Regions from separate parts of the Bradyrhizobium sp. AC87j1 genome, predicted to be linked through region 3. Evidence: riboswitches for the same ligand, from Rfam matches in the RefSeq annotation. Region 3 holds a riboswitch; each other region holds the start of a gene.
What was found. A riboswitch is a leader RNA that binds a small molecule or an ion and turns the genes downstream of it on or off. The one in region 3 is predicted to bind cobalamin.

Region 1: another riboswitch for cobalamin. It lies ahead of CV770_RS16275 (DUF1636 family protein); the one in region 3 lies ahead of CV770_RS00040 (energy-coupling factor ABC transporter permease).
Region 2: another riboswitch for cobalamin. It lies ahead of CV770_RS36125 (ribonucleoside-diphosphate reductase subunit alpha); the one in region 3 lies ahead of CV770_RS00040 (energy-coupling factor ABC transporter permease).
Region 4: another riboswitch for cobalamin. It lies ahead of metE (5-methyltetrahydropteroyltriglutamate--homocysteine S-methyltransferase); the one in region 3 lies ahead of CV770_RS00040 (energy-coupling factor ABC transporter permease).

The regions. Positions count from the first base shown of each region.
Region 1 is NZ_PTFE01000027.1:5,822-9,414, forward strand. Features, by position in the region: gene cobN (cobaltochelatase subunit CobN) at 1-553, opposite strand, end outside; gene cobW (cobalamin biosynthesis protein CobW) at 553-1,587, opposite strand; gene CV770_RS16275 (DUF1636 family protein) at 1,584-1,958, opposite strand; cobalamin riboswitch at 2,054-2,273, opposite strand; gene cobO (cob(I)yrinic acid a,c-diamide adenosyltransferase) at 2,314-2,949, shown strand; gene CV770_RS16285 (cobyric acid synthase) at 2,955-3,593, shown strand, end outside.
Region 2 is NZ_PTFE01000122.1:1,952-5,544, forward strand. Features, by position in the region: gene CV770_RS36120 (ribonucleotide-diphosphate reductase subunit beta) at 1-413, opposite strand, end outside; gene CV770_RS36125 (ribonucleoside-diphosphate reductase subunit alpha) at 404-2,344, opposite strand; cobalamin riboswitch at 2,449-2,662, opposite strand; partial or broken gene CV770_RS36130 (IS6 family transposase) at 2,739-2,923, opposite strand.
Region 3 is NZ_PTFE01000001.1:4,466-8,058, forward strand. Features, by position in the region: gene cobA (uroporphyrinogen-III C-methyltransferase) at 1-728, shown strand, start outside; cobalamin riboswitch at 774-992, shown strand; gene CV770_RS00040 (energy-coupling factor ABC transporter permease) at 1,030-1,707, shown strand; gene cobF (precorrin-6A synthase (deacetylating)) at 1,753-2,502, shown strand; gene cobT (nicotinate-nucleotide--dimethylbenzimidazole phosphoribosyltransferase) at 2,513-3,565, shown strand; gene CV770_RS00055 (histidine phosphatase family protein) at 3,558-3,593, opposite strand, start outside.
Region 4 is NZ_PTFE01000042.1:12,963-16,555, forward strand. Features, by position in the region: gene CV770_RS21540 (nodulate formation efficiency C protein) at 379-1,176, opposite strand; cobalamin riboswitch at 2,043-2,245, shown strand; gene metE (5-methyltetrahydropteroyltriglutamate--homocysteine S-methyltransferase) at 2,349-3,593, shown strand, end outside.

The sequences.
Region 1 (3,593 bases), on a different contig from region 3:
CGCGGGCGGGATCGTAGAACCCCATCTCGGGCACGGCCGTCTCGCCGATGACTGGCCCGGCATAGAGTCCCGAGGCTAGCGCGAGCTGTGCAATCGCGGCCTGCGCCGCGACCGGACCGCCGGCGTCGCAGAGCACCTTGAGCCGGCGCAGCGTCGAGACAGGCAAGGTCGAGTATGCATCGAGCCGCGTGTCGTCACGGCCATCGGCCGGCAGCACGGCGACCACAATGCCACGGTCCTTCGCGAGCTGCTGGAGCGCCGCAAGTCCATAGGACCAATAGGACTCACCGCCGATCAACCGCACCAGAATGCCACGCGCCTGCGACAGCGTGCGCTCGATATAGGTGTCGACCGAAAGCGGGTGACGCAATTCCGCGAGATTCGCGAGCCGCAGCGTCGGCAGGCTCTCGCGACCACGCCGCCAGCCGGCTGCGAACGCCGCGAGATCTGAATCCGAATACGAGAGCACCACGAGATCGGCCGGGTCCTGGCCGATATCCCTTGGCGTCGCGGTCTCCTCCAGACCGCGGCTCTCGCGGAAGACGACGTGCATCAGATACCTAGTCCTGCCTTGATGGCGGCCTCGTCGATATCGCCGTGCTCGCCGATCACGACGAGCTTCGACCGCCTGTGACCTGCGCCCCAGGGCTTGTCGAACTGATGGCGCACGCGCTGGCCGACCGCCTGCAGCAAGAGGCGCATCGGCTTGCCCGCAACCGCGATATAGCCTTTTGCGCGCAGCACGTTCTGCTCGCGCGCCAGCTTCTGGACGGATGCGACCAGCGCATCGACGTCGGCGACTTCAGGAAGGTCGATCACGACGGAGGCGAAATCATCGTGCTCGTGCTCTTCCTCGCCGTCATGATGCGAGGGACGCGCGGCGAGATCGTTCTCGGCGGCAGCGCCAAGACCGAGGATGACGCGCGCATCGATCGCACCGTCGGTCACGGGGAGCATCGGCACGCGGCGCGGCATCTCGGCGGTGATGGCAGCCTTGGCCGCTTCAAGTCCCGCCGCCCCAGCGAGGTCGGCCTTGGTCAGCAGCACGATGTCGGCGCAGGCGATCTGATCCTCGAACACTTCCGACAGCGGCGTCTCATGGTCCAAATTCTCGTCCGCGGCGCGCTGCGCTTCGACTGCAATCGGATCCGGTGCAAAGCGGCCAGCGGCGACAGCCTCGGCATCCGCCAGCGCGATCACGCCGTCGACGGTGATGCGCGAACGGATCTCCGGCCAGTCGAATGCCTTCAGCAGCGGCTTCGGCAGCGCCAGGCCCGAGGTCTCGATCAGGATGTGATCGGGCCGCACCGGCCGCGCCAGCAGTTTTTCCATGGTCGGAATGAAATCGTCGGCAACCGTGCAGCAGATGCAGCCGTTGGCGAGCTCGACGATGTTTTCCTCCGGGCAATTGGCGTCGGCGCAGGATTTCAATATCTCGCCGTCGACGCCCTCACTGCCGAACTCGTTGACGAGCACGGCGAGCTTCTTGCCGCCGGCATTGCTGAGCAGATGCTGGATCAGCGTCGTCTTGCCAGAGCCGAGAAAACCGGTGACCACCGTCACGGGGACTTTTGCGAGCGAATTCATTCGGCGGCCTCCGGCACGACGGCAATGGGGGGAATGCGGGCAAGCGACTGCTTGCGGAATATTTCCGGCCGGCTGCGCCAGGGCACGAGGCCGTCAGGCGCGGCCGCATAGGCCGCGGCGCCTGCGACCACATCCTGCGCATTCGCATCCGACAGGCGGCCATAGACGTAAGACCACCGGCCGGGCGCGCTGAGCGCGACCGAGCAACCCTGATTGCAGGCCGACAGGCATTCGACGGGAACCACATTGACGCCTTCGGGCACGCCGGCGTCGAGGATCGCACCATGCAGGCGCTTGCCGGGCGTCGCCTCGCCCTCGCCAGGCGTCTCGCCGGCACGGCAGGTGATGCAGACGTGAAGTGTGACGGTCATCGCCTCTTCCAGATAACAGCGGGAGGCGATGAGGCACACGGACCATTCTTCAGAAGGCCCGTTTTCCCCGTCGCGGAACACCCCGTCCGCCGGTCCAAAACTCGTCCGCGCAGGCAGGTCTCCCGGCTTGCGGAGCAGGGTTTTCCCCTTCGATCCCCGCCTTCCCGATTCCCGCGGGAATCAGTGGCTTCGGACATCTCTCCGGTCACGGTCGCGGGGGCGGCTGCATTTTGGACCCAAATCTTGCCGATTCGGACCCTATCGCATTCCCTCTTCGCCTGTCATAGGACAGGAACCAACGCTGGGCCACCATTTGCCGGTGGCCGCCACTTGTCAAGCCGAAGGACCGGGACCGATGACGCCTGAACCGGATACAAAAACGGCCGAGGAAACCGACGCTCGCCACGCCACGAAAATGGCGAAGAAGAAGGCCGCCCGCGACAAGATCATGGCGACCAAGAGCGGCGAAAAGGGCCTCATCATCGTCCACACCGGCGCCGGCAAGGGCAAGTCCTCCTCGGCCTTCGGCATGATCGTCCGCTGCGTCGCCCATGGCTTCCCCTGTGCGGTCGTGCAGTTCATCAAGGGCGCCTGGGATACCGGCGAGCGACGCCTGCTCACCGGCCATTTCGGCGACCTCTGCCAGTTCCACGCCATGGGCGAAGGTTTTACCTGGGAGACGCAGGACCGCGCCCGCGACATCGCCGCCGCGCGCGCCGGCTGGGAGAAGGCCAAGGAGCTGATTCTCGATGAGAGCCTGCGCATGGTCGTGCTCGACGAGATCAACATCGCGCTGCGCTACGACTATCTCGACATCGCCGAGGTCGTCGAGTTTCTGACCACCTCGAAGCCACCGATGACGCATGTCGTGCTCACCGGCCGCAACGCCAAGGACGAGTTGATCGAGATCGCCGATCTCGTCACCGAGATGACGCTGGTGAAACATCCCTTCCGCTCCGGCATCAAGGCACAGGCCGGCGTCGAGTTCTGAGTTCGATGGCACGCGCGCTGATGATCCAGGGGGCCGGCTCGGACGTGGGCAAGTCGCTCATCGTCGCCGGTCTCGCGCGTGCCTTCACGCGGCGCGGCCTGCGCGTGCTCCCGTTCAAGCCGCAGAACATGTCGAACAATGCCGCCGTCACCATCGACGGAGGCGAGATCGGCCGTGCCCAGGCGTTGCAGGCCCTCGCCGCCGGCGTCGAGCCGCACACCGACATGAACCCCGTGCTGCTCAAGCCCGAGACCGATGTCGGCGCGCAGGTGATAGTCCACGGAAAGCGCATCGCGACCGCGCGTGCGCGCGACTACGCGGCCATGAAGCCCTCACTGATGGGCGCAGTGCTGGAGAGCTTTGAGCGGCTGAAGGCGCGCGCCGATCTCGTTCTGGTCGAAGGCGCGGGCAGTCCGGCCGAGGTGAATTTGCGTAAGGCCGACATCGCCAATATGGGTTTTGCGCGCAAGGCCGACGTGCCGGTCGTGCTGGTCGGCGACATCGACCGCGGCGGCGTCATCGCCCAGCTGGTCGGCATCAAGACGGTGATCGACCCCGACGATGCCGCGATGATCCGAGGCTTTGTCATCAACAAGTTCCGCGGCGACCCCACGCTGTTCGACGATGGCTACAAGCTGATCGAG
Region 2 (3,593 bases), on a different contig from region 3:
TCGGTCTTGGGCATGCCGAGCGTCTTGAGCAGCAGCGCATAGGCGTCGATGTGGACCGTCTCCATGTTGCTGAAGGCCGACATCATCATCTGAACAGTGAGCGGCTGGAAGATCGGGATGTAGCGCTTGAGATAGTTGTCCCCGACCTCGATGTCCGACTGAGTGAAGAAACGAAAGATTTGGGTGAGCAGCGCGCGCTCGCTGGCGGTGACGCGGTCCGACGCCCAGTCCTTGAGGTCGGCGCCGAGCGGCACCTCCTCGCCCATCCAATGGGTCTGCTGCTGGCGCTTCCAGAGCTCGTAAGCCCAGGCGTAGCGATCGACATCATAGGTTCCGGTCGAGTCGAGCAGCCCCACTCGTCCCTTGCCGATCAGCGTACGCGGATCGACGGCCGAAAGATCGATCACTGACATGCAAGGCACTCCTCATAATCAGTACGCTGCGGCTGCGGCGCCGCCACCTTGTCGCTGTCGCCGATCTTGCCGGCGAACGCCGCGCGCGAGATAGACTTTGAGCGGCAGTAGTAGAGGCTTTTCAATCCGCGCTGCCATGCCGTCCAGTGCAGCATGTGAAGGTCCCATTTATCGACATCGGCTGGGAGATAGAGGTTGATCGACTGGCTTTGGCAGATGAACGGGGCGCGGTCGGCGGCAAGCTCGACGATCCAGCGCTGGTCGATCTCGAAAGCGGTGCGAAAGATCGCTTTCTCGTGCTCCGACAAGATGTCGAGACGGGCCACCGATCCTTCGTGTGCTATAATCGACTGCCACATCGCCGAAGTGTCGGCGCCCTTCGCCGCAAGCACTTTGGCGAGATGCGGATTACGCACCGAGATGGCGCCGGACAATGTCTTATGGGTGTAGATGTTGGCCGGGATTGGCTCGACGCAGGCGCTGGTGCCGCCGCAGATGATGCTGATCGAGGCGGTCGGCGCGATTGCGATCTTATGGCTGAAGCGCGCCATCACGCCGCGTTCCAGGGCATCCGGGCACGGACCACGCTCGCGCGCGAGCGTCACGGATGCCGCGTCGGCGTCGCGACGGATTTTTCGGAACATGTTCAGATTGAACGACTTGGCCATGACACTTTCCATTGGAATGCCCTTGGCCTGCAGGAAGGAGTGGAAGCCCATGACGCCGAGGCCGACGGAGCGCTCACGCAGGGCAGCGTAGCGGGCACGCTTCATGCCGTCCGGCGCCACCGTGATGAAGTGGTTGAGCACGTTGTCGAGGAAGCGCATGACATCCTCGATGAAGGTGGGCTCCTCACTCCACTGGTCCCAGGTCTCGAGGTTGAGCGACGACAGACAGCAGACCGCGGTGCGCTCCTCGTCGCGATGATCGATGCCGGTCGGCAGGGTAATTTCGCTGCACAGGTTGGAGGTCGAGACCTTGAGGCCCAGCTCGCGCTGATGCTTGGGGAGCGCGCGGTTTACGGTGTCGATGAACAAGAGATAAGGCTCGCCAGTCTGGAGCCGGTTCTCAAGGATGCGTTGCCACAGCTGGCGGGCATCGATCTGGCGGACGACCTCGTTAGTCTTCGGACTCCGCAGAGCGAACGCGGTGCCGGCGCCCACGGCACCCATGAACTCATCGGTGACGTTGACGCCGTGATGCAGGTTGAGGCTCTTTCGGTTGAAGTCGCCGGACGCCTTGCGAATCTCGAGGAACTCCTCGATCTCGGGATGGTGGATATCGAGATAGACCGCCGCCGAGCCGCGCCGCAACGAGCCCTGGCTGATCGCCAGCGTCAGGCCGTCCATGACGTGGATGAACGGGATGATGCCTGAAGTGACGCCGCCCTTCACCTTCTCGCCGATCGAGCGAACATTGCCCCAGTAGGTGCCGATGCCGCCGCCGTTGGAAGCAAGCCAGACGTTCTCGTTCCAGGTACCGACGATGCCTTCGAGCGAGTCCGCCACCGAGTTGAGGAAGCAGGAGATCGGCAGGCCGCGCGTGGTCCCGCCGTTGGAGAGCACCGGTGTGGCCGGCATGAACCATAGCCGGGACATCGCATCATAGAGACGTTGGGCATGCGCAACATCGTCCGCGAAAGCGCAAGACACCCGCCCGAACATGTCCTGGTAAGTTTCGCCGGCGAGCAGATAACGGTCGGTCAGCGTCAGCTTGCCGAACGACGTCAACAAGTCGTCGCGCGACGGATCGAGCGTGAGGTCGGGCGGCTTTGGCGATGGCGCGAGGGGCCACGGCAGCGGAGCCGGCGATGGCGAAAGGGGCACCAGACACGGCTCAGGCGCGGCAGGCTTCGCCTGCGCTAGGCGCGGCCGCACACCCGGTGGCGCGACGAGATGACCATGCTGATCGAAATCGTAAGACGGCGACATCGGCAACCCCGCGATGTTAGGCGCTGGGGCCGCGCGGACGACTTGCGAGGAGAGCTGGCAAATGTGCCCGGCTGCAAGCGACCCACCGGGGCACCCCGCCCGAGGACTTTCGTTCAGTCGCGGCAGGTCTCCTGGCTCGCGGGTCGCTGGGGCTGTCGGCCTTCCCAGCGCTGTCGCGCCAGTGACCATGATGACAACCGCTCGCCGCTTACAGTTGCGGGGGCAGCCTCGGAATAGCCGTTGCCGGCGCACCGGGTTCCCTCTTAGCTTCCATCCTACGAGATGCGGGAATGGAAGACCGTGACGGGCTACATATAGGCGCCGCTCGCAGAGATTCGTCAAGCGGCACCGTCAAGTTAACGAATTGGAGCAGCCCCGAGGTCAAGGTTCGGCGAGCGCTTGTCGTGGAGATCTCGCGCCAAGTCGCAAAGGCTCGCTCGCGCGAAACACGACGGAAGTCGGCAGTGACGGCTCCGAGAGAGAGGATGTGGAAAAGGTTCGCGACCTGATCATGAACTGACAGAAAAATTGAGCCTGACGGGACGATTTGAAACGCTTCATGATCCGATCGCGTCGCCTCTTACCCTTGCGGCGTTCGTGGTCTGGACTATCCCTTCACTCGGCGATGTCCGCTGTAAGTGCTTCCCGTCGAGTCTCCACCCCTCGCCCTGGCAGGGGCTTGGCTCGGGGAATCACTTTCCAACTGAATGTGCCTTATGTGAGGCTACGCGACCGTGGGGCTCGCAGGCGGCGTGGTCGCGCGCTTTGTTCACGATTCCAAAAGCTGCTTGGTTTGCCTCCATGAACATTGGAAGGACGAGAAACATATATCCAAACCGCGTCTCGATAATACCGGAATCGTCACGCCGTTAGGGTGCAATGCGCCTACATTCACCGGAGGAGGCTTTGATCTGCAAGAAGTCTCGCTTGAAGTCGTCCGCAGTGCGGTCGGATTGCTCTCAGAAGGGAAGTACGACCCCGGCACCTGGCAAGTGTCTATCCTGACACTGCAAGGCCAAAACAGAGCACGTGTGCTGCCACGCTGGGAGCGTTTGATTGCCCCCCACATCCACGCTGTTTGGGCCGGGGAATGAACGTCTTGCTTTCTTCGCACGTGATGCGGGCAATGTGCAAACTTGCTTGCGAATTTGTCCCCCTTGAGAATGGCGGAGTTCTTCTCGGCTGGGCGCGCGGGGAAAGACCGGGTGGTAGTCGACCTTCGCGGTCCCGGCCCGCACGCCCTTCACGG
Region 3 (3,593 bases):
GCGGATTCGTCTCCTTCATCTCCGCCGGACCCGGCGACCCCGAGCTTCTCACGCTCAAGGGCGCCGCGCGGCTGCGCGAAGCCGACGTCGTGCTCTATGACGATCTTGCCTCCGGCGCGATCCTCGATCTCGCCCGGCCCGGCGCCAATCTCGTCGCGGTGGGGAAACGGGCAGGGCGTCCCTCGACCAAGCAGCACCACGTCAACCGCTTGCTAGTCGACTATGCCGCAACCGGCGCGCGCGTGGTTCGGCTCAAGTCGGGCGATGCCGGCATTTTCGGCCGGCTCGAGGAGGAGTTGGAGACGCTGCGTGAGGCCGGCATCGGCTACGAGATCGTTCCCGGCGTGACATCGGCCTGTGTTGCCGCGGCGCAAGCCGGCATTCCCCTGACCCGGCGCCATACCTCGCGCCGGGTGCAGTTCGTCACCGGGGCTGATGTCACCGGCGAGCTGCCGCCCAACCTGAACTGGGCGGCGCTGGCCGACCCTGAAGCGACGACCGTGGTCTATATGGGCCGGCGCACCTTCCCGGCGCTTGTCGCAAAGTTGATCGCGCACGGGCTCGCTGCGGATACCCCCGCGCTGTTCGCCGAATCCCTCGGACGCCCCGACGAACGGCTGGTCCGCACCACCATCGCCGAGCTTGCCGAGCAGCTTGCGCGCGGCGGCGCCGCCTCGACGGCCGCCGTGATCCTGTTTGGGGCGCTGGCGGGGGATTATCCGTCATGACGGCCTTGGCCGCCGCTCGCCCCTTGACGCAGGCTCAGCGAAAGGGGCACACAAGAGAGGCATGGTGCTCGACGCGGCGCAAAGCGCCGGAGCATAATCGGGAATGGGGGTGGGCGGACCCAGTTGCGGCGCCCAAAACCCCAGCCGCCCCCGCGACTGTAAGCGGTGAGGGACTCCGATCAGCCACTGGGCCGCAAGGTCCGGGAAGGCCGGAAATCCCGGGGAACCGCGAGCCAGGAGACCGGCCCTGCACGTTTTGAGGCCAAGGCCGTCGGGTGTGACGGCAGGAAGGAATTGAGCCATGCATATCGAACCCGGGGTCGTGACGGGCGCCAAGCTCGTGTTGAGTTACGCAACCGGCATCGCCGCAGGCGGCGTTGCGCTGAAGCTCGCGGTGGAGACCGTGCGTGAGCAGGGCATCACGTCGTTCGCGGCGCGGACGCTCGCCACCACAGTCCTTGTCTTCACCTTCTTCGAGATCCTGCCGCACTTCCCGGTCGGCGTCTCCGAGGTGCACTTCATTCTCGGCTCGACACTGTTCCTGCTGTTCGGTGCGGCGCCCGCGGCCTTCGGCCTCGCATTCGGCCTGCTGCTCCAGGGCGTCTTCTTCGAGCCGGTCGACATCCCGCAATATGGCATGAACGTCACGACGCTGCTGGTGCCGCTGTTCGCGATCCAGGCGATCGCCACACGGATCATTTCGCGCAACACCGCCTATGTCGATTTGAAGTATCGGCAGGCGCTGGCGCTCTCGACGACCTACCAGGCCGGCGTGATCGCCTGGGTGGCGTTCTGGGCGGTCTATGGCTCCGGTTTTGCCATGACCAATCTCGCCAACATCGCGACGTTCGCCGCGTCCTATGCGCTGGTCATCGTGATCGAGCCGCTCGCCGATCTCGCGGTGCTGGCGCTGGCGAAGTCGCTGCGCGGCGTCACCGCGCCCGGCCTCGTCACCCCGCGCCTGCACAACGCGGCCTGAGAGACAAGCGAGCGGGCGGCCGCAGGGCCGCCCGTCGCGTTCGCGATGCTCACGCTCTCTTTGATAGGCATCGGTTGCGGTGATCCCGACCAGCTCACGCGCGCCGCTGTTCGAGCGATCAACGCCGCTGATCTCGTCCTGATCCCGCGCAAGGGAACGGCGAAGTCCGATCTCGCCGATCTCAGGCGGACGATCTGCGCGGATGTGCTCACCAGCGACAAGACAGCCATCGCTGAGTTCGACCTTCCCGTGCGCGACGTCGCTGAAGCTGACTACCGCAAAGGCGTAGACGATTGGCACGATGCGGTTGCCGCGGCCTGGTCGCAGACGGTCTCAAACCATCTCGAAGGTGAGGGCAAGGTTGCGCTGCTGATCTGGGGCGATCCCTCGCTCTATGATTCCTCGTTGCGGATTGCGCGGCGGCTCAATCCGTTGCCGACGATCAAAGTCGTGCCCGGCATCACCTCGATCCAGGCGCTGTGCGCGGCCCATGCGCTGCCGCTCAACGACATCGGCGAGCCCTTTCTGGTCACGACCGGGCGGCGTTTGCGTGAAGGCGGCTGGCCGCAAGGTGTCGACACCGTGGTGGTGATGCTCGATGGCGGCACGGCGTTTCAATCGCTTGATCCGGAAGGCTTGCAGATCTGGTGGGGCGCCTATCTCGGCATGCCCGACCAGATCGTCATGTCCGGCGTGCTCGCCGAGGTTGGCCCGCGCATCGTCGCGGCGCGGCAGGAAGCGCGCGAGCGGCACGGCTGGATCATGGACAGCTACATTCTGAAGCGCAGGCCGTAAGCGAGGCAGTATGCTCCCCGAATGGGTCACCCGAAACTGCCCCGACGTCTCCGCCGTCCATCGCGAGGCGGCAATCGCGCGGCAGGCGCAATTGACAAAGCCGACCGGCGCACTCGGCCGGCTGGAGCAGCTCGCGATCGAGCTTGCGGGCCTGCAGGCGACCGAACAGCCGCGTACCGCGCGGGTGCCGATCATCATCTTCGCCGGCGACCACGGCATTGTCGCGCAGGGCGTCTCGGCCTATCCGCAAGCCGTGACCATCGCGATGATGGCGAATTTCGCCGCTGGCGGCGCCGCGATCTCGGTGCTGGCGCGCGAGCTTGGCTCGAGCCTGGACGTCGTCGATGCCGGAACGCTGGCAACAGAGGCAATGGCGGGTGTCATCACCGACAAGCCGCGCCTTGGCACACGCGATTTCAGCGTGGACGCCGCGCTGACGCCTGCGGAGCTGGCGTTCGCCTTCGAGGCTGGCCAGCGCGCGGTTTCACGTGCCGAGGCGGGCAAGCCGGATCTGCTGATCTTCGGCGAGATGGGGATCGGCAACACCACGACGTCGGCGGCGATCGCGGCGAGCCTGCTCGGCATCAGCGCCGAAGAGATCGCCGGCAGCGGCACTGGCGTCGATGCGGTGGGTCGCGCGCACAAGGCGCGGGTGATCGACGCGGCGATTGCGCATCACGGCGTCGCGGGCGCGGCGCCCGAAAAAATCCTATGCGCCGTTGGCGGCCTGGAGATCGCGGCGATCTCAGGTGCGATCATCGCGGCCGCGCAGCGCCGCATCCCCGTCTTGATCGACGGCTTCATCGTATCGGTGGCAGCGCTCGCAGCAGTGCGGCTCAACCCGTCGTGCCAGCCGTTCCTGCTGCCGTCACATCAATCAGCGGAGCAGGGCCATAGGCTGGTGCTTCGCGCGCTGAACGTGCAGCCCTTGATCAGCCTCGATCTCCGGCTCGGCGAAGGATCGGGCGCGGCCATCGCGCTGCCGCTGGTTCGGCTCGCCTGTAGCCTTCACAACGGCATGGCGACGTTTGCGCAGGCCAATGTGCCTGACAGACCTAGCTGATCCGCTGATTGACCGAGACGACACGCCA
Region 4 (3,593 bases), on a different contig from region 3:
GGCATGCTTACGCTCTTTCGGATGCCAGTCAGTCGCGCGATGGGCGGCGCACGCCGGATCGGGCTTGAGCCCGGGCATCTTCAGGCCCGGTCCCTTGAAGAGTGGCATGGAGGAGCTGGTTCCCTCGTGGATTGGTGTCCTCCCACCGCGTCGGGCGCGCCGGGGGCCAAATCTCGCCAGCTGGCACGCGCCGCTGAGCTCGGCTACTCGCAGAAGGAATCGGAGGTAATCGTGCTGCCCGACTTTTTCCTGACGGGCTGAAAGCTGCAGGAAAGGCTCGCGACTGCTGAAGGCGTAAACTAGAGCTAATATGTCTGTAGTTCCTCAGACGTTCGGCCGTAAAGGAGCTACGGCGCGATCTTGCTCTGCGCGACCATTTTACCGAGGGCCTTCGCTCCCCTCTAACTCTTCCTGTTCCATTGGCTCCATGCGAGCGAACCAGGAGCCAGGAGGAAAGGCCGCGATACGCTTGGCAAAGGAGGATTGCGGCTCCCAATCTTGCCCTTCGCTCTTCTCGAAAGTGATGACCCCGTTGTATGTAAAAAAACGGGGCCCTGGGATATTACAGTTCACTAAAAGCAAAACGCGCCACAGATCACCTTTCTCGGTCGGCTTGTCATTCTGCTTCGGCAAGTAGTCCACTCCAACAGGTTCAACGATAGTGCAGCGGCCCTGCCTCAGAAGATCGCCGAGCCGGCCTTGCATGGTCGTCACAAAGTTGAAGTTGCTCGGATCATGCAGAAAGCCAAAATTTGCGTCCCTTTCGCCATCCTTGACTTCACTGGCGATCAACGAGAGCGCCAGGGCGCGCCAGCCCAATTCCATCGGTTTGGCATAGGTCGACGCAAGTTGAATCGTGCCGTCGAGCGCGATCTTCCAGGTGATAACGTATTGTTCGTCTGATGTATCATCGCGGTGCCTGGTCCACGAAACGAAAACATGGTCATTTTCGTCAAGTTCAGCGACGCCCCACATTCGAGGGACGAACTGCGCCACCTTCGAGACATTGGAGATAATTTGTTCTATTGTCTCGCCGTCTTGCGCTCGCCACGTTGACTTGAATCTTTCGATAAGGGGGCTCTCGTTGGCGCGAACACTGTTGCTCGTCGCAGCCAACCCGGCCAGGCAGATCAGGGATTGACCGAGACAAAACCATAACGCGCGTCTTCCAGACATTTTCCTCATAACTGTCAGCCTATCTGCTTTCATCCACACGTCATTCTAAAGCGGGGCAACCTTTAACCTGTTATGCGCGAGCGCAAGAAGTTAGCGGCGACGCGACGGGGAGACCGATGGTGTCCCGTGCGAGCAGGCGCTCCCCTCTATGTCACGCGCCGCTAACTTCGCTGCCGGCGACAGCTTCAATCTGCTGTGCCGGACATGCCCAGCAGGAGGAGACTGGGCATGCCGAAGTCTTGCATTCTTCGTGCCAGGTGATGGACGGTATTTCACACCGCTTTTGTGTCCTCTTTGTCGACTTTCCGACTGGCAGGTCTCGATGTTTCCTTTCAGCGCTATCCAGCGCGGTTTATGCATCCTCGTCACGCGACGGTTTGGTCCGGTATCGTTGCCAGAATGTGCGTTTCGATCTCTGCCATGCGTTTGGGCATTTGCGGCCAATGGGCCATGGTGCGTTTGACGGCCAACGACGCGAAGCCGATCTTCACCGCCGAGCATTTGGAGTCTTGCTGAACTGCAAATCAACGTGCTGGCGGGGTATGTTGCTGGCCTTGCCAGCTGGGGCGTATTCAACACGGATCCTGTTGGCCGAGAAGGTGACTGGATGGTGGACGTCCTCAAGAACCGCTGGGAAGCCGGAGATGCGTTCTGCTCGAGGTGGCAGTCCCGACCGCGCAAGCCCGCATTTGTCCCTTCCACCAATCTGGCGTGCGGCCCGCGGGCAGCTCCGATGATCATTCCGATATCGCCGATTGAAAGCGCTTCTACATCATCTCAACGTGATGCACGGTGATTCGCGTAGCAGATGTCGCAGCATCAGCTTGAGACATAATCTGAGAGGTTGACGGAAGACTTCTCTTGCCGATAATCCAAGCCGTCGAGGTTCTCCGGTTTCCATTTGATCCGGAGCTAAGAGGGAAGCCGGTGACAATGCCGGCGCTGCCCCCGCAACTGTGAGCGGCAAGCCGCTGTCCAACGACGTCACTGAAGCCTGCGCGGCTTCGGGAAGGCCGGACAGAAGCGATGACCCGCGAGCCAGGAGACCTGCCCCGACAATGTATTCGTCCACGGGCGGGGTGTCCCGGTGGTGCGCCAAGCAGCCGTCGCACCGCGCGACTTCCCCTGCCTGCGTCCGCCATGGCCTTTGCCCCCAACATGGGGTTCACGCTATGACTCTTCTCTCCCTTCCGGTTGCCACCCTCGGAACGCCACGCATCGGTCCAAGGCGCGAGCTCAAACTCGCTCTCGAAAGTTACTGGGCCGGAAAAAGCAGCGAACAGCAGTTGCTCGAGGATGCAGCTGGCCTGCGTGCCGCGAACTGGGCTCGTCAGAAATCTATCGGCGTCACGGTCATTCCATCGAACGATTTCTCGCTGTATGACCAGGTGCTCGACACAAGTGTCATGGTTGGCGCCATCCCGGAGATCTACGCCTCGAAAGCCGAATCCGTTTCGCTCAAGACGTACTTCGCCATGGCCCGCGGATCACAATGCGACGATCAGGATGCGAGTTGCGGTCACGGACCGCGCGGATTTGGCGCACCCGCGCAGGAGATGACCAAGTGGTTCGACACCAACTATCACTACATGGTCCCCGAGTTTCACAGGGGACAGACTTTCAGGCTATGCTCTCGCAAGCCGATCGAGGAGTATGAGGAAGCCAAGGCCCTTGGCTTTCAGACCCGCCCTGTCCTGATCGGGCCGGTCACATTCCTAAAACTCGGCAAGAGTCCCGATCCTGCGTTCCAGCCACTCTCACTACTGGATGAACTGATACCGGCCTATATCGAGGTTCTGCAGGAATTGGCCAAACGTGGGGCAAATTGGGTTCAGTTCGACGAGCCCTGCCTGGTTCTTAATCTGGATGAGAGGGCGCGACAATCTTTGCGACATGCCTATGACCGGCTCGCCAAGGAGGGGCCAGCCATCAAGATCTTAGTCGCCAGCTATTTCGGCGATCTCGGGGACAATCTGGACACCGCCTTGAGCCTGCCAGTCGCCGGACTGCACCTCGATCTGGTTCGAGCGCCACAGTTGTTGGACCAGATCATCGCTGGCGGCCGAAGTGATCTCGTCATGTCGCTCGGTGTCGTCGACGGCCGGAATGTATGGCGGTCGAATTTGTCGTCGCTGCGCCAGCGGCTCGAACCCGCCATTGCGAAGCTCGGCAAGGATCGTGTACAGATTGCCCCATCCTGCTCGCTGCTTCATGTGCCGGTCGATGTTGAACTCGAAACCGGGCTCGCTTCCGACGTCAAGAGCTGGCTTGCTTTCGCGGTCCAGAAGATGCGAGAGCTCGCGATCCTGGCGCGGGCACTCACAGGCGACCAGAATGTTGCGCTAGCTCTTGCCGAGTCGGACTGTGCCGCGACTGTCCGCCGGACTTCGCCGAAAATCCATGATGCCAATGTCGCT